3 regions of the Pandoraea pulmonicola genome follow, and region 3 is predicted to be linked to each of the others. Evidence: predicted binding sites of a transcription regulator. Region 3 holds the regulator's gene; each other region holds the start of a gene.
The links. Region 3 encodes sigma-54, which starts transcription at its own class of promoters, with help from an activator protein. Its sites were predicted from a motif close to TGGCANGNAANCTGCTTT; they were not measured.
Positions count from the first base shown of each region.

Region 1: the regulator sigma-54 is predicted to act here: its motif matches at 2,687-2,704, upstream of prpB (methylisocitrate lyase).
Region 2: the regulator sigma-54 is predicted to act here: its motif matches at 3,602-3,619, upstream of RO07_RS19340 (acetyl-CoA acetyltransferase).

Region 1 is NZ_CP010310.2:3,751,043-3,757,038, forward strand. It holds gene acnD (Fe/S-dependent 2-methylisocitrate dehydratase AcnD) at 1-395, opposite strand, end outside; gene prpC (bifunctional 2-methylcitrate synthase/citrate synthase) at 526-1,677, opposite strand; gene prpB (methylisocitrate lyase) at 1,711-2,601, opposite strand; gene prpR (propionate catabolism operon regulatory protein PrpR) at 2,915-5,038, shown strand; gene RO07_RS26070 (hypothetical protein) at 5,064-5,225, opposite strand; gene RO07_RS16015 (MetQ/NlpA family ABC transporter substrate-binding protein) at 5,448-5,996, opposite strand, start outside.
Region 2 is NZ_CP010310.2:4,529,064-4,535,059, forward strand. It holds gene RO07_RS19325 (PPC domain-containing DNA-binding protein) at 1-176, opposite strand, end outside; gene RO07_RS19330 (PPC domain-containing DNA-binding protein) at 173-709, opposite strand; gene RO07_RS19335 (acyl-CoA synthetase) at 706-2,283, opposite strand; gene RO07_RS19340 (acetyl-CoA acetyltransferase) at 2,398-3,564, opposite strand; gene RO07_RS19345 (TRAP transporter substrate-binding protein) at 4,215-5,234, shown strand; gene RO07_RS19350 (TRAP transporter large permease) at 5,250-5,996, shown strand, end outside.
Region 3 is NZ_CP010310.2:612,847-618,842, forward strand. It holds gene ptsN (PTS IIA-like nitrogen regulatory protein PtsN) at 1-374, opposite strand, end outside; gene hpf (ribosome hibernation-promoting factor, HPF/YfiA family) at 602-955, opposite strand; gene RO07_RS02750 (RNA polymerase factor sigma-54) at 1,098-2,600, opposite strand; gene lptB (LPS export ABC transporter ATP-binding protein) at 2,677-3,447, opposite strand; gene lptA (lipopolysaccharide transport periplasmic protein LptA) at 3,473-4,180, opposite strand; gene lptC (LPS export ABC transporter periplasmic protein LptC) at 4,177-4,839, opposite strand; gene RO07_RS02770 (KdsC family phosphatase) at 4,864-5,427, opposite strand; gene RO07_RS02775 (KpsF/GutQ family sugar-phosphate isomerase) at 5,459-5,996, opposite strand, start outside.

The DNA.
Region 1 (5,996 bases), 2.7 Mb from region 3:
GGATCGAAGCCGCCGCACTCGACGGCAAGCGAGTGATCAACGACCAGTTGCGTCGGCACCACCGGATTGACGAGGGCCGGGTCACCGCCTTGCGCGGCGATGGCGTCGCGCAGGCCGGCCAGATCGACGAGCGCGGTCTGTCCCAGGATGTCATGGCACACGACACGCGCCGGAAACCACGGGAAGTCGAGATCGCGGCGTCGCTCGATCAGTTGCCTGAGCGAGTCGGTCAGCGCGGCCGGATCGCATCGGCGCACGAGGTTCTCGGCCAGCACGCGCGAGGTATAGGGCAACGTGTCGTAGGCGCCCGGCGCAATGGCCTCGACGGCGGCGCGGGCGTCGAAGTAATCGAGCGACGTCCCGGGCAGGGATTTTCGGTATTCGGTGTTCATCATGTGAGGAGGTATCGGCCCGGCTTGCTGCAAAAGGCTGCCAGCGACTGGCAGGGCGCCGGCGCATGCCGGACGCGCGAAGGCGTCCGGCACGGGGCGGCGAGAGACGTCGGAATGCCGTGCTACGGCAATCTCAACGCTTCTCGATCGGCACGAACTTCTGGTCCTCCGGACCGGTGTAGTTGGCGCTCGGACGAATGATCTTGTTGTCGATGCGCTGCTCGATGATGTGCGCGCTCCAGCCCGACGTGCGCGCGATCACGAACAGCGGCGTGAACATCGCGGTCGGCACGCCCATCATGTGATAGCTCACGGCACTGAACCAGTCGAGGTTCGGGAACATCTTCTTGACGTCCCACATCACCGATTCCAGACGCTCGGCGATGTCGAACATCTTGGTGTTCTGCTGATCCTTCGAGAGTTCGAGCGCCACTTCCTTGATCACCTTGTTGCGCGGATCGCTCACGGTATAGACCGGGTGGCCGAAGCCGATGATCACTTCCTTGTTCTCGACGCGCTGGCGGATGTCGGCCTCCGCCTCGTCGGGCGAGTCGTAGCGCTTCTGGATCTCGAAGGCGACCTCGTTGGCGCCGCCGTGCTTCGGGCCGCGCAGCGCGCCGATCGCCCCCGTGATGGCCGAGTGGATGTCCGAACCCGTACCGGCGATCACGCGCGCGGTGAAGGTCGACGCGTTGAACTCGTGCTCGGCGTACAGAATGAGCGACGTGTGCATGGCGCGCACCCACAGATCCGACGGTTTCTCGCCGTGCAGCAGATGCAGGAAATGGCCGCCGATGCTGTCGTCGTCCGTCTCCACGTCGATGCGCACGCCGTTCTGGCTGTAGTGATACCAGTACAGCAGCATCGAGCCGAGGCTCGCCATCAGGCGGTCGGCGATATCGCGCGCGCCCGGAATGTTGTGGTCGTCCTTCTCCGGCAGCACGGTGCCGAGCACCGACACGCCGGTGCGCATCACGTCCATCGGGTGTGCGGCGGCGGGCACGGCTTCGAGCGCGTCCTTCACGGCGGCGGGCAGCCCGCGCAGCGACTTGAGCTTGGCCTTGTAGCCCTTGAGCTCGGCCACGGTCGGCAACTTGCCGTAGACCAGCAGATACGCGATCTCTTCGAATTCCGAGGTCTGGGCCAGATCCAGAATGTCGTAGCCGCGATAGTGCAGGTCGTTGCCCGAACGGCCCACGGTACACAGGGCGGTATTGCCGGCGGTCACCCCGGACAGGGCAACGGATTTCTTCGGCTTGAAGCCGGTGGCGGTCGTCTCGCTCATGCTCATTTCCTCCAGTCCAGATCAGGGATTCGGTTATTTCTGCTGTGCGAACAGCGCGTCGAGCTTCTGCTCGTACGCGTGGTAGCCGATGCTCTCATAGAGTTCGGCACGCGTCTGCATGGTGTCGAGCACGGCCTTTTGCGTGCCGTCGCGACGAATGGTGTGGTAGACGTTCTCCGCCGCCTTGTTCATGGCGCGGAAAGCCGATAGCGGGTACAACACCAGACCGACCTGCACGCTCTTGAGCTCTTCGACGGTGAAGAGCGGCGTCGAGCCGAATTCGGTGATGTTCGCGAGCACGGGCACCTTCACGGCGTCGGAGAACTGACGGTACATCGGCAGTTCGGTCATCGCCTCCGGGAAGATCATGTCGGCGCCCGCTTCCACGCACGCGCAGGCGCGGTCGATGGCGGCCTGCAGCCCTTCCACGGCGAGCGCGTCGGTGCGCGCCATGATCACGAAGTTCTCGTCGGTGCGCGCGTCGACCGCGGCCTTGATGCGATCGACCATCTCCTGCTGACTCACGATGGCCTTGCCCGGACGATGGCCGCAACGCTTTGCGCCGACCTGGTCTTCGATATGCATCGCGCCCGCGCCGAACTTGATGAGCGACTGCACCGTGCGCGCAATGTTGAATGCCGACGGGCCAAAGCCGGTATCGACGTCCACGAGCAATGGCAGATCGCACACGTCGGTGATGCGACGCACGTCGGTCAGCACATCGTCGAGCGTGGAAATGCCCAGATCGGGCAGTCCCAGCGAACCGGCAGCCACGCCGCCGCCCGACAGATAGATCGCCTTGAATCCGGCGGCTTTGGCCAACAGGGCGTGGTTGGCATTGATGGCGCCGACAACCTGCAACGGTTGCTCGGTCTTGACGGCCTCGCGGAAGGCGGCGCCGGCCGAACGAATGGTGTGCGTCACTTGAGTCCCTCGGTCGTGGATGAGGTGCATGCGGTGGGGCTGGCCCCGTCTCCGCTCGCACACGGGTTGAAATGTGGCTCCATTGATAGCAATGGGCGTGCCAGGGAGGCCATTTCCACCCACGGGTCAGCAACCTCGGCGCCGCTAACGCCTTCATTTACCAGCGGAAATCTGGCACCGATCTGACGTTTGCGTCAAGCAAACGACGCGGGCGCTCGATCCATTGCTCGTCGCATGACGTTTCATATTGAAACAAATCATGAAACGCCGTATTGCAACATGCTACGATTCGTGTCGATTGCCCGATCCGCCAATGCCCGCCATGCCAAGCCCGTCCGCCCCCGATCATCTACCGTCCCAACTGCCGCCGCACCTGCCCGCCTCGGCCACTGGCTTGCCGCGCGCCGTGCTCGCGCAGCCGGTCACGGCGGTGCGCAAGCCCGTGATCTGGGCCGTGGGCATCAGCAAGCTCGGCGAGTTGTACCGCGACATCGTGCCGGACTACGCCGCGCACGCGGAAGTGCAGATCATCGACAAGGGTTACGAAGCCGTGATCGACGCGCTCGAGCATCTGCCGGCCGGCAGCGTGGACGGCATCGTCGCGGCCGGCTCGAACGGGGCGTTCCTGCGCGAGCGGCTGGCACTGCCCGTCGTGCTCGTGAAAGTCACCGGCTTCGACGTCATGCACGCGCTCGGACGCGCCCGCCGTGCGCTGGCCTCGACCTCGCCGGCGTCGCGCATTGCACTCGTGTCGTACGCGCGCCCCGCGCCGGAATTCGAACGCTTCAAGAGCGCCTTTCATCTCGATATCCCCCAGCACGTCTACTTCGACGCCCACGATGCGGAAGACCTCGTGCACCGCTTGCGCGACGAGGCCATCGAGGTCGTGGTCGGGCCCGGCCTCGTCACGGAACTGGCGGAACGCGCGGGGATGACGGGCGTTTTTCTCTACTCGCAGGATTCCGTGCGCGCCGCGTTCGACACGGCCCTGGAAGTGGCGCGCTTCGGACGCATCGAGGCACAGCGCCGCGAGCGGCTCGACACGGTGCTGCGGCATCTGCACGAGGGCGTGGCGGCGGTCGATCTGCACGGACGCATCGAAGCCATCAACGCGTCGATGGCCAGCATGCTCGGTGTGACGGTCGCCGACGCCGTGGGTCGCCCGCTCGACGCCATCGCCCCGGCGCTCGACATCGGACGCACGCTCGAGAGCGCCAGCGCCGAACTCGAAGCGATCGTGTCGATGGCGGGCAAGACGTGGGTCATCAATCGCATCCCGCTGCTCGATCAGGGCACGCTCACGGGCGCGCTGCTCACGTGCCAGGACTCGCAGTCGTTCGCGCGCGTGGATCGCTCGCTGCGCTCGCGGCATCGTCCACGACACCTCGTGGCGCGTTACCGGCTCGACGACCTGATCGGCGACTCGGCCGCCATGACGCACGTGCGTGCGCTCGCCCGCCGCTACGCACAAACCGATTCCACGGTGCTCGTGCATGGCGAGAGCGGCACCGGCAAGGAACTGCTCGCGCAGGGCATTCACAACGCAAGCCGCCGCCGCGACTATCCGTTCGTCGCGATCAACTGCGCGGCGTTTCCCGAAACGCTACTGGAGAGCGAACTGTTCGGCTATGAGGACGGCGCGTTTTCCGGCGCACGGCGGGGCGGCAAGGCGGGCCTCTTCGAGACGGCGCACAACGGCACGATCTTTCTCGATGAGATCGGCGAGATGCCGATGCCGCTGCAGACGCGCTTGCTGCGCGTGCTGCAGGAGCGCGAGGTATTGCGGCTCGGTGCGACGGAGCCCGTGCCGTGCGACGTGCGCGTGATCGCCGCCACACACCGCGATCTGCGCCAACAGGTCGGCGCCGGACTGTTCCGCGAAGACCTTTACTACCGCCTCAATATCCTGCGCATGGTGCTGCCGCCGCTGCGCGAGCGCATGGACGACCTGCCCCGCCTCACGCCGCTCTTCCTGGAGCGCGCGCTCGCACGCGCGAGCGCTCGCATGAGCGTCGATGCGCTGCAGGCCACGCTGCTGCCGCTGCTTGCGACCTATCGTTGGCCCGGCAATGTGCGTGAGCTGGAAAACCTGCTGGAACGGATCGCAGTGGTCTGCGCCGACGTGGTCGATGCGCGCGAGATCAGTCGAGCTCGGCTCGTCGACATCGCACCGGAGTTGGGCGGGATGCCCGTGGCGCATGCGGCCCCAGTTGATCCTACTGCCCCTGCGGAATCCGGGGACGCCGGGCGGATGAGGCTCGCGTCGAACGGCGACGCCGCGCCGCTCACCGGCCGCGCACGACGCGCGGCCGAGGAACTCGCACGCATCCGCACGACGCTGGCCGCCTGCGGCGGCGATCGCGCGGCGGCGTGCGAGGCGCTCGGCATCAGCCGCTCCACCCTCTGGCGAAAACTGCGTGACACGTCGGACGGCTGATGCCGAAGCGTGTCACCGTGCGCCGTCAGTGCTGGTGACGGATGCGCTCCCACATATCGTGCCAGTCCAGCCGCTTGTGCGCGGACGGCTCGTCGTGATGCGTCACCCAGAAGTGATCCACGAGCATGCCGATGGCAAAGCCGACCAATAGCGCCACCAGCATCATCGAGACATTCATCATGGACATGGCAGCCTCCCGCTGATCCGGATCACATCTTCATTCTAGGCGAGCGCTTTCATGCCGGCAGGGGTATTTCTCGAACGAACCCCACTGCGCGCGGGCAATAAAAAACCGGGGTCGAAACCCCGGTTCGTCGGCTGGGCGGCGGTCACGGCGCAGTCCCCGCAGGGGACGAAGCCCCCGAAAGGGGACGAAGCCCCGGCTGGGCCTCGGCCGCCATCGCGGGAGTTACCACGTGGCGATCAACGCGCCGTTGAACTTCGTCTTGATGAACTCCTTCACTTCGTCCGATTGATAGGCGCCGACCAGTTGTTTGACCCACGGCTTGTTCAGATCCTGCGTGCGCACGGCGATCAGGTTGGCGTACGGCCCCTTCAGGTCTTCGATGGCGATGGCATCGCGCTGCGGCGCCAGGCCGGCCTGAACGGCGAAGTTGGTGTTGATCGAGGCGGCATCGAGGTCCGGCAGCGCACGCGGCAACTGGGCGGCTTCGAGTTCCACGATCTTCAGCTTCTTCGGGTTCTCGACGATGTCGAGCGGCGTGGCGTTCTTGCCTTCGAGGCCGGCACGCAGCTTGATCAGGCCTTCCTTCTGCAACAGCAGCAGCGCACGATTGCCGTTAGACGGATCGTTCTGGATGCCGACCTTGGCGCCATTCTTCAGATCCTTGAGCGACTTGACCTTCTTCGAGTAGAAGCCCAGCGGCGAGACGTACGTGAGGCCCGCGCTCACGATCTTGTAGCCGCGATCCTTGACCTGGCTGTCGAGGAACGGCTT
Region 2 (5,996 bases), 2.0 Mb from region 3:
ATCAGGCTGCCGACCGCGCCACGCACGATGGCCCGCGCAATGCCATGCTCGGTGCACAACGCTTCGATGCTCTCGGTCAGATCCTGATTCGGCTTGAGGCGGGCCACCACCAATCGGCCCAGCGTGCCATTTTCGATGGCGACGGGAATGTCGGCTACGTCGGATGCTGCGCTCATGACAGATCTCCGGCAACGGGATGGAGCAGATGGAAACGTGTCTCCTCGTCCTCTCCGGTCACATAACCGCCGTGCTCGAACAGGCACAGACGGATGACCACGGGCTCGTCGCCGGCCCATGTGTGATCGAGGATGAGGTGACCGCCGTGCAATTCGCCGCTCGGGTCGGAAAACCCTGCATGGCAATGCATCAACGTGGCACCGTCGGCCGTTCGGCCCACGGTGATCGCGCCACCGATCAGATCCACTTCCCGGGTTTCGTCGACCGGCGCCCCATAGCCGAAAGGGCGCTCCTTGTCCGCGGTGTTCTCGATCATGTGATACCGCAGACCTCGCGCGGTGCCCGCGCAAAAACGGCCGACGCCGCCGCCGTACGCATAGCGGGATAACGCCGCGCGTAACGACTCGCCGAGATTCGCACCAGACCGGATCGTCACGCGCAGTTCGTGCTGCCCGCTCAGCACGCAGTCTTCCACACGGGGTAACGTGGGGACGCCTGCATGCCGATAGATCCGTGAAAGCGCAGGTTTCATAGTCGATAGTCTCCTTGCTCTTCGAGCATCGTCTTGATTTGCTTTTTCACGATCTTGCCGTAGCCCGACTTGGGCATGGCATTCCAGAACACGAAGCGACGCGGCCACTTGTAGCGGGCAATACGCGCTTCGAGATGTCCGAGCAGTTCATCGGCCTGAGCGGCCATGCCTTCCCGGGCGACCACTACCGCGAGCCCGCTCTCGCCCCACTTGGGGTCAGGCACGCCAAGCACCGCGCACTCGGAAACCGCCGGGTGCGTGAGCAACGCTTCCTCGATCTCGCGCGGATAGACGTTCGAGCCACCCGAGATGTACATGTCCGACGCCCGCCCCGTGATGTACAGGAAGCCCTGTTCGTCCACGTGCCCCAGGTCGCCGGTATGGAACCAGTCGTCCTTGAACGCCTTGGCGTTCGCCTCCGGATTGTTGTGATACCCCATGAACACCGCCGGGCCGCGCACGCAAATCTCGCCCGAGGCGAACGGCGGTTGACGCTGCCCCGTCTCGTCGAGGATCGCCACCTCCATGCCGGTGCGCGGCATGCCGCAGGTGCCCACGCGTGCATCGGGGGCGTCGTCGTCATCGCTGTGCAGCCAGGGCGGCAGCACCGTGATGTTGCCCGTGACCTCGCCGAGCCCGTAGTACTGCACGAGCACCCGGCCCAGCTTCTGGAGCGCGTACTTCTGATCGGCACGATACATCGGCGCGCCCGCGTAGATCACGAAGCGCAGCGAACTGTGGTCGTAGCGATCCACGGCCGGATCCTCGACCAGCATCTTGACGATGGTCGGCACCGTGAACATGTTGTCCACGCGGTGACGTTCGATGGCCTGCCAGACCTGCTCGGCATCCATCTTTTCTCCCGGCAGCAGCACGCTCGCCGCACCGCGCGCCGTGTTCACGATGGCGTGAATACCCGCACCGTGCGACAGCGGTGCGACGACCATCGAGCGGCTGCGATAGGTGATGCCCGGCATCAGATCGGCCAGGTGATTGGTCACGACGAAGGCCATCTGTCCGTGCGAGAGCACGCCGGCCTTGGGATGTCCCGTCGTACCCGACGTATAGAAGAACCACAGCGGGTCTTCGTACTCGACTTCCGCTTCGTAGCCCGGCGCGCCCCGATGCTCGGCGACCAGCGTCTCGTAGTGCAGCTCGCCTGCACGCGGCGTCCCCAGCGCAATCACGTGACGCAGCGCCGGCGAGGCGGCGCGCACGGCGTCCACATGGCCCTCGAAGCCGGCATCGTAGATCATTGCGCACGCCCCGCTCGACTGACCGAGATAAGCCGCCTCGGGCGCCGTAATGCGGAAGTTCGTCGGCACCCAGACCATCCCCAGCCGGAACGCAATCCATGCGCTCTCGAAGATCTGCAGATTGTTGCGCGAGTGCACCAGCAGTTTGTCACCCTTGCCCACGCCCAGTTGGCGCAGCGCGTCGACGACGGCGTTCACGCGCGCATCGATCTCGCCCCACGTATGCACCTTGTCGCCGATGATCACACCGGGCTCGTCGGGGTGCCGTCTTGCAACGTCGGCCAGCAGACGGCCGAGATTCATGACCTTCTTGAGCATTTCGCTCGTCTCCCAATTCTTATTGCTCAGTCTTGCTTCCTGCCCCGCACCCGGCACGCATACCGGGCGCAGGACATGGTCGAACACGGCCGGGGGTGCGCCCGGCAGCACGCATCAACGCGCCTCGAGAATGCTCACGTAGTTCGCCACCGCGGCGCCGCCCATGTTGAACACGCCCGCGAGACGGGCCTCGGGAATCTGCATCTCGCCGGCCGTGCCGGTCAGTTGCATCGCGGCCATCACGTGCATGGACACGCCCGTGGCGCCGACCGGGTGACCCTTCGCCTTCAGGCCGCCCGAGGGGTTGACCGGCAGCAGGCCGTTTTTCTCGGTGATACCTTCGGCGATCACATTCGCGCCCTGTCCGGGCTTGGCGAGCCCCATCGCTTCGTATTCGATGAGTTCGGCGATGGTGAAGCAGTCGTGCGTCTCGACGAGCGAGAGGTCCTTCAACGAGACGCCCGCCACGCCCAGCGCCTGACGCCAGGCATGCTGTCCCCCTTCGAACGCGAGCGGATCGCGACGCGAGAGCGGCAGATAGTCGTTGACCTGCACCGCGGCACGGAAGCCGACAGCCTTGGGCATCGAGCGCGCCACGTCGGCCTTCGAGATCACGAGCGCGGCGGCGCCGTCGGAGACCATGGAGCAGTCGGTGCGCTTGAGCGGCCCGGCGACGAACGGGTTTTTCTCGGACACGGTGCGGCAGAAGTCGTAGCCGAAGTCGCGCCGCATGTGCGCGTACGGATTGACCGAGCCGTTGCGATGGTTCTTCGCTGCGATGCGTGCGAGGGCGTCGGACTGGTCGCCGTAGCGATCGAAGTACGCTTGCGCGATGGTGCCGAACACGCCGGCAAAGCCGCCCGGAATGCCGGCCTCCTCGCGCGCATAGGAACACTTGAGCAACACCTCGCCGACCTGCGGCGTGGCGAGCTCGGTCATCTTCTCGAAGCCGATCACGAGCACGTGCGTGGCCTTGCCCGCTTCGATGGACTGCAGGCCGCCATGGACCGCGGCCGACCCCGTCGCACACGCATTCTCGTAGCGCGTGGCGGGTTTGAAACGCAGCCCGGGAATACGGTTGAAGACGAGCGACGACGGGAAATCCTGATACAGGAAACCGCCATTGAAAGTGCCGACGTGAATGGAATCGATCTGCTCGGGCGCGAGGCCCGCGTCGTCGAGGGCGGCCTGTGCGACATCGGCCAGCAGAACCTCGGCATCGACGTTATCGAGTTTGCCGAACTGGGAGTGGGCCCAGCCGGTAATGCATGCAGCAACCATGAAGTGTCTCCGGGAAATGGGGTCATCCAGACTCCGGTGAGCAATTTCGATGCCAGACATGCGTGCGGCACGACAACGACGCGCTGTGACGGGCATCGACTGCGAATTGCGCCGCCGTGGCGACATCGCGCGCTTGTGGCGCGCCTGCAATTGACGTAAGCGTAAGGCCGGTTTCCCCGGGCCATCAAGTGAATTCGGATGCGCACGAGGTGAATTAAATTTGCCGCATTGCAACACGGCTGCCCCAGCCGCCCACTTGCGACACCTGTCGCAGGGGTGTCGTGCCGCGGCAGTGACACCTGTCGCACCCCGCGGCGCGAATGCGACAGGTGTCGCACGGCCGTCCGATGTGGCCTTGGCGCGCTGCACGGCGGCGGCAGACGCCAATGCCGACGCGGCCGCTCGCGCCCGCCTGTCATCGGGCCGCTGTGGCGAGTGAATCCTGGCCCCGGGTTTTCACGTATGCTCGACAACGTAAGGGTTTTCCCGTCCGCCCTGCGATCTGGCATTCGATTTGCGTAAGATAGTCGAGCCACTTGCGAGTCGCCCAGCGCGCGAATGTCGAGTTGGCCGAAACGTTGCACGGCAACACGCGCAATCGCTTCGCGCTTCAGACGCAGTCACTAAACCTATAACAGGAGACATGCAGTATGAGCACTATGGATCGTCGCCACTTCATCAAGGTCGTGGCCGCCGCGTCGGCCGCCGCCGCCACGGGGTTGTACCAGACGCAGGCCCACGCGGCCGAATTCACCCTGAAGTTCGCCAACAACCTGCCGATCAGCCATCCGATGAACATCCGTGCCAAGGAAATGGCGCAGAAGATCGCGGAGCAATCGAAGGGCCGTATCGACTTCCAGATCTACCCGAACAACCAGCTCGGCTCCGATAGCGACATGCTCAGCCAGATTCGCTCGGGCGCCATCGACTACTTCACGCTCTCGCCGCTGATTCTCGGCACGCTCGTGCCCTCGGCGCAGATTTCGGGCGTGGGCTTCGCGTTCAAGGACTACAGCCAGGTGTGGGCGGCCATGGACGGCGACCTCGGCGCCCACGTGCGCGGCCAGATCGCCAAGACGTCGGTGTTCGCCTTCGACAAGATCTGGGAGAACGGCTATCGCCAGATCACCACGAGCAACCGCCCGATCAACTCGCCGGCCGATCTGAAGGGCCTGAAGATCCGCGTGCCGACAAGCCCGCTGTGGACGTCGATGTTCCGCGCGTTCGACTCCTCGCCCACGTCGATCAACTTTGCCGAAGTGTATTCGGCCCTGCAGACGCACATCGTCGAAGCGCAGGAAAATCCGCTCGCGCTGCTCACCACGGCCAAGCTCTACGAGGTGCAGAAGTACGTGTCGATGACGAATCACATGTGGGACGGCTTCTGGTTCCTCGCCAACAAGCAGAAGTGGGACAAGCTGCCGAAGGACCTGCAGGCGATCGTGACCGCCAACGTGAACGCGGCCGCCATGGCGCAACGCGACGACGTGCGCAAGCTCAACGACGGCGTGATGGTCGAGCTCAAGCAGAAGGGTCTCGTGTTCAACGCACCGAACAACGAGCAGTTCCGCGAGAAGCTCCGTTCGGCGGGCTTCTATGCCGAGTGGCACAAGAAGTTCGGCGACGAGGCATGGGCCATGTTGGAAAAGTACACCGGGAAGCTCGCGTAAATGGAAACGTTGACGATGACGGCCGAGCCGACGCACGCGCTCGCCCGCCTCTTCTGCCACGTCAACCGCGCGGTGATGAAAGTCACCGAAGCGGTTGCCGTGCTGCTGGTGGTGGCGGAGACTCTCATCCTGCTCGCGGGCGTGGTCTCGCGTTACGGGTTCGACAATCCGATCACCTGGTCCGACGAGCTCGCCCAGATCCTGTTCATCTGGCTGTCGATGCTCGGCGCCGTGCTCGCGCTCGATCGCGGTGAGCACATGCGCCTGTCCGCCATCGTCAACAAACTCCCCGCGGCGTGGCGCGACTGGTTCCAGACGATGGCCGCGCTCACCGTGTGCGTGTTCGTCGCGCTGATCATCATGCCGGCGTACACGCATGCCATCGAGCAGATGGACATCACCACGCCCGCGCTGGAGATTCCCGACGGGCTGCGCGCGGCAGCCCTGCCGGTCGGCGCGGCGCTGATGCTCATCGCGGCAATCTCTCGCATGGCGCGTTGCTCGTCGCTGCGCCAGTTCGGCCTGGGCGTACTGTTCGTGGCAACGCTCGGCGCCGCGCTCTGGCTCGGCCGCCCGGCGCTCATCGCGATGGGCAACTACAACCTGCTGATCTTCTTCGTGCTGATCGTGGGCGTGTGCGTTGCGGGCGGTATTCCGATCGCGTTCGCCTTCGGCACCGCGACGCTCGGCTATCTGGCGCTCGTCACGGACGCGCCGCTGCAAATCGTCGTGAGCCGCATGGACGAAGGCATGTCGGGCCTG
Region 3 (5,996 bases):
GAGAGCAACTGCGCGATTTCGGACAGAATTTCGAGGTGCTGCTGCGTGGCCTGTTCCGGCACGAGCAGGAAGAAGAGCAGGGAAACGGGCTGGCCGTCGGGGGCCTCGAACGGAATCGGGTCGTCCAGACGCACAAAGGCCGCCATCGGGTGCTTGAGCCCCTTGATGCGGCCGTGCGGAATGGCGACGCCCTCTCCCAGACCGGTCGAACCCAGCCGCTCGCGTGCGAACAGATTGTCGGTGACGAGCGCGCGCGACAGGCCGGCGTTGTTCTCGAACAGGAGCCCTGCCTGCTCGAAGACGCGCTTCTTGCTTGTGACGGACAGTCCAAGCAGGATATTGGACGCAGGTAAGAGTTTGACTAAACGGTTCATCTTGTAATGCGGGCGCACGCGTAGTCGCCCTCCAACCCCCGATTTGACCTCGCATTATAGACCACCCGTAGCCGCGTCAAGCCAGATGCGTCGCCCCATACAAAAGGGGCCGTTCAACGGCCCCGCGGTGGGTGATGCCAGATTTATGACAGACGTAGATTCGCTCGTGTGGTTCCGTGCGGGTTTGCGTCAGTGCCAGTCGATGCGACTACCACGCCGGAAAGGAGTTACTGGAGCGGTTCCGCCTCCGGCGGCTGTTGATGCTTGAGGGCTTCGCGGCCATGATCCTGCACCTTGTCCTTGTATTGCATAACCTTGCGGTCGAGCATGTCGATCAGCTTGTCGATGGCGGCATACATGTTCTCGTCACACTTCTCGACGAAAATCTCCTTACCCTTGAGATACACGGTGACGCTGGCAATCTGGCGTCCGGTCTTCTCCTTGGTCTTGTCGACAGAGAGGATCACCTCGGCGCCGATAAGCTGGTCGAAATGCCGCAACACGCGTTCAAGCTTGTTGACGACGAATTCGCGCAGGGACGGCGTGAGCTCGAGATGGTGTCCACTGATCTTCAGATTCATAGCTGCTCTCCTTGCTGAAATGCCGAAGTGCAAGCCGCGTCACGAGCGACGCTGGCTGGCGGGAGTGCGAGCCATTGACGTGACGCAATGTCGCACTGCGGCGTGATGCCCCAGCGAGCCAACATGGCGCACCAGGACTGTCCTACAAAGATTTGCGCAAGTTCACTGCGGGGATTCGCATGGCCTCGCGGTACTTCGCGACGGTGCGCCGCGCAACCACGAATCCTTGCTCTGCCAGCAGTTCCGCGATACGGCTGTCGGAAAGGGGGCTCTGGGGGTCTTCTGCTCCTATCAGTTGCTTGATGAGGGCGCGGATGGCTGTGGACGACGCAGCCCCTCCGGCTTCCGTGGCCACGTGCGACCCGAAGAAGTACTTGAGCTCGAAGGTTCCAAATGGAGTGAGCATGTACTTACTCGTTGTCACCCGTGAAATCGTGGATTCATGTAAACCCAGCGTATCAGCAATCTCTCGCAAAACCAAGGGCCGCATGCCGATTTCGCCATGCGTGAAGAAGTTCTTTTGACGCTCGACAATAGCCTGCGCGACGCGCAGGATCGTGTCGAACCGCTGCTGGATGTTCTTGATGAGCCAGCGCGCTTCCTGGAGCTGCTGCTGGAGGTTGCCGGTGCCCGGGTCGTTGCGGTTGTTGCGCAGGATGCGCGCATACATTTCGTTGATGCGCAGACGCGGCATGACTTCGGGATTGAGCTCGGCGGTCCAGCCGCTGCCCTGCCTGCGCACCAGCACGTCCGGCACCACGTAGTCGGCGGGTGGCGAGCCGTAGGCGGCTCCCGGGAACGGATCGAGCGAGCGGATCAGTTGATGCGCGGCGCGCAGCGCGTCCTCGCTCACGCCCAGCAGGCGGCGCAGACGCGTGTAATCGCGCGCGGCAAGCAGTTCCAGATGGTCGCAGACGATGCGCAGCGAAAGCGTGCGCACGCCGCTGGCCGGCAAGCGCTGCAGTTGCAGGCGCAGACACTCGGCGGGGCTGCGGGCGCCCACGCCGGCCGGATCGAAGCTCTGCAGCAGTGCGAGCGCGGCGTTGATCTCCTCGGTCTCCAGCGCCAGTTCTTCGGGCATTTCCGCCTGAATTTCGTCCAGCGTGGTCCCGAGATAGCCGTCTTCGTCGAGCGATTCGATGAGGAATTCCACCAGCGCGCGATCACGCGGGCTGGCCTTGGTCAGGCGCAACTGGGCCAGCAGGTGCTCGCGCAGGTTGGGATGGTCGACGTGCAGTTGCGGACGCGCGTTGTCATCGTCATCCGAAGCGCTGCCCGTGCGGGCGAAGTCGTTCAGGCTCCAGTCGCTGCCATTGTCGCCCGCGTTGTCGTCGAAGCGCGTTTCGCCGTCGAGTTCGCGGGCGTCGTCGTGACCATTGGCGGCTTCGGAACGATCGTTGCTGCTGACCGAGGTGCTCCGTTCGTTGCGCAGCGACCCGTCCGTGCCCACGCGCACCGAGCCCGCGAGCCAGTCGTCTTCTCGCTCGAGCATCGGGTTCTGGGTGAGGGCGTGCTCGACTTCCTGCTGGAGTTCGAGCGTCGACAGTTGCAACAACCGGATCGATTGCTGCAACTGCGGTGTGAGGGTCAGGTGCTGCGAGGTGCGAAGTTGGAGGGTCGGTTTCATAGCGTGTCTCGCCTTCATTGTAGAGGCTTTGTCACGTCAACGGAACCGGCCCGGCGCCCTATCGAGGGCAGGGTTTACATGCGAAAAATTTCCTTTACATCCGGAAATTTTCACCGAGATAGACACGGCGAACGCTTTCGTCGGCCACGATCTGGTCGGGCGTGCCTGCGGCGAGCACGGAGCCTTCGCTGATGATGTAGGCGTGATCGCAGATGCCGAGCGTCTCGCGCACGTTGTGGTCGGTAATCAGGACACCGATGCCACGGTCTTTCAGAAAGCGCACAATGCGCTGAATTTCCAGCACGGCGATCGGGTCCACGCCGGCGAACGGTTCATCGAGCAGGATGAAGCGCGGTTGCGTGGCCAGCGCGCGGGCGATTTCCACGCGACGGCGTTCGCCGCCCGAGAGCGACATGGCCGGATTCTCGCGCAGATGGCTCACCTGCAGTTCGTCGAGCAGCGCCTCGATGCGTCGCTCGATCTCCTCGCGCTTGAGCGGCTTGCCGTTGGCGTCGAGTTGCAGTTCGAGCACGGCGCGGATGTTGTCCTCGACCGTGAGTTTGCGGAAAACCGACGCTTCCTGCGGCAGATACGAGACCCCCATGCGGGCGCGCTCGTGAATCGGGAGTTCGCTGATGAGGCTGCCGTCGAGCTGGATTTCACCGTCGTCGGCGGGCACGAGACCCACGATCATGTAGAACGACGTCGTTTTGCCCGCGCCGTTCGGCCCGAGCAGACCGACGACTTCACCGCTCTTCACGTCGAGCGAGACGTCCTTGACGACGGTACGCGCGCCATATTGCTTCTTGAGCGAGCGCACGACGAGCGCGCTCGGCTTGCCCGACGGACCGGCGCCCGGATTGATGCCGCTGGAGGCGTTGTTGGCAGGATTACTCACGCGGATTCCCGATGCTTTTGGAGGGAGACAGCGGCGGCAGATCGCCTTTCGGCGCCGCGGCGGGCTTGCTTGCACCGCCCGGCTGCGCCTGGTTGGCTCCGGTGGCATTGCGCGGCGCGAGCGTGGCGCGCACCCGGCCGTTCGGATTGTTGGCGTTGACCTGATCGGTGCCGCTGTTGGCAGTGTAGACCTCGTTGTACGTGTCGTACGTGATCACGCTGCCGTGGATCTCGTCGAGCACGCGCGTGCCGCCGGCCAGACGCTTGAGCGTGGCCTGCGTGGTGAGCGTGGCGACTTCGGTCTTGCCGTTGTAATAGATCGTCTGGCCCCAGCCGTCGATGTACTCGTCCACGCCGTCGCGCTTCTGACGCATGTAGGCGAGCGGGCCGCCCGGCTTGTAGTACGCGGTGGCGTACTGATAGCCCTCCGGATCCTGACTCACTTCGACGCGATCGGCCTTGAGGAGGATCGTCCCCTTGGTCATCGTCACGTTGCCGGTGAAGATGTTGACCTGCTTGAGGTCGTCATAGCTCATGTGTTCCGACTCGACGTTGATCGGCTTGTCGCGGTCGGCGCGCTCGGCGTGTGCGAGCGGCGCGGTCAGCGCACCGAACACGGCGAGCGCGGCGAAAGCGGCGGCCGCCGCGCGCAGGGCACGCAGCGATAGGGATGCAGGTCGCAGGTTGCGGCGATCGATCATGGGGTCTTGGGGCCCTGTTTGGTCTGGGGAGCCGCGCCTGGCGCGGCGGCGGGCGGTGCCGGGCGTTTGTTGCTCAATTCCGCCGGCTGGATGGTGCCGTGGACATTGCCGAGCAATTGTACGGCCCGCGTGATGTTATTGAAAATCATGCCGTCGCCATACATGACGGAGGCGCCACGATAGAGCTGGACGGGCTTCTCCGTGCGCACGATGTCCTCGTTCACGAGCACCTGGAAGTGCTCGGACAGCGCGCGCATTTCCGGATCGCGGGGGCCCGGCTGACGCACCACGACAGCGTCGTCGTACAGGTCGACGACGGACATGTCGGCATTGAGCGTGCCGCGCTTGCCCGTGGCCGTCACCTCCGGCTGCTCGGGCGTGAACGCGCGCACGGCGGGCAGCGTCATGGCAGTGGTCTGATCGTCCTCGAAGTGCGTCATGTGCACGGCGTTGACGCGGTACTGCGTCTGTCCGCTCGCCGAGAGCATGGAGATCACCATGTCGTCGGCGTAGTAGTCGGGGATGTGCTGCTTCACGTACGGCGTACGGTCGGCGCCCGACGGCAGCGTGCGTTGCACGAGCCAGTACGTGCCGGCCGCGAGGCAGGCGAGCAGGGCGATCGCGATCAGGGAGGCGGGGGAGACGCGTTGAATGGCCATGAGCGGGTCGGCTACCTCGTGGCGTCAGGCAAGGGCTTCGGCGAGCAGGGCGTCGTAACGTCCCTGCGCACGCAGGACGAAGTCGCACAGTTCGCGCACGGCGCCTTCGCCGCCGCGTGCCGCGGCGATCCAGTGGGCGCGGGCCTTCACTTCGACGTGGGCGTTGGCCGGGCAGGCCGCGAAGCCGACGCGCGTGAGCACGGGCAGATCGGGCCAGTCGTCGCCGATGTGGCCGCACTCCTCGGCCGACGCCGAGACCTTGGCGCGGAGATCCTCGAACGCTTCGCGCTTGTCATGCACGCCCTGATACACGTGGGCGACGCGCAGATCGGCCGCGCGCTTGGCGACGATATCGGACTGACGCCCGGTAATGATCGCCGTGACGATGCCCACCTCGGCGAGCAGCTTCAGGCCGTGGCCGTCGAGCGAATCGAACGTCTTGATGAGTTCGCCGGCGGGGCCGTAACGCAGGCCGCCGTCGGTGAGCACGCCGTCGACGTCGAAAATCATCACGCGCAGACGTGCGGCGCGCGCCATCGCGTCGGCGACATCGAAGTGAGCGAATGGGGTGTTGCTGGGCTGACTCATCGGCAAGAAGCAGGGGGCAAGGGGCGGGGACTCACACGACCTTCGCGGCGAACAGGTCGTGGACGTTCAGCGCACCGACGAGACGGCCGTTCTCGGTGACGAGCAGTTGTGTGATGCCGAAGCGCTCCATCAACTCGGCGGCCTCTGCCGCGAGGTGGTCGGGGCCGATGGTGCGAGGGCCGACCTTCATCACCTCGGCCAGCGTGAGCGTGCTGAAATCGAGCGTGCGCTTGAACAGGCGGCGCAGGTCGCCGTCGGTGAAGATGCCCACGACCTGATCGTCGGCATCGACGATCGCCGTCATGCCGAGTCCCTTGGCGGTCATCTCGAGCAGGGCCTCGGAGAGGGTCGCATTCGAGCGCACGCGCGGAATCCGCTCGCCGGTGCGCATCACGTCGCGCACGAAAGTCAGCAGGCGGCGTCCGAGCGCACCGCCCGGGTGCGAGCGGGCGAAGTCCTCGGCGCCGAAGCCGCGGGCGTCGAGCAGGGCGACGGCCAGCGCATCGCCAAGCGCGAGGGCGGCCGTGGTGCTGGCCGTCGGCGCGAGGCCGAGCGGGCAGGCTTCCCTG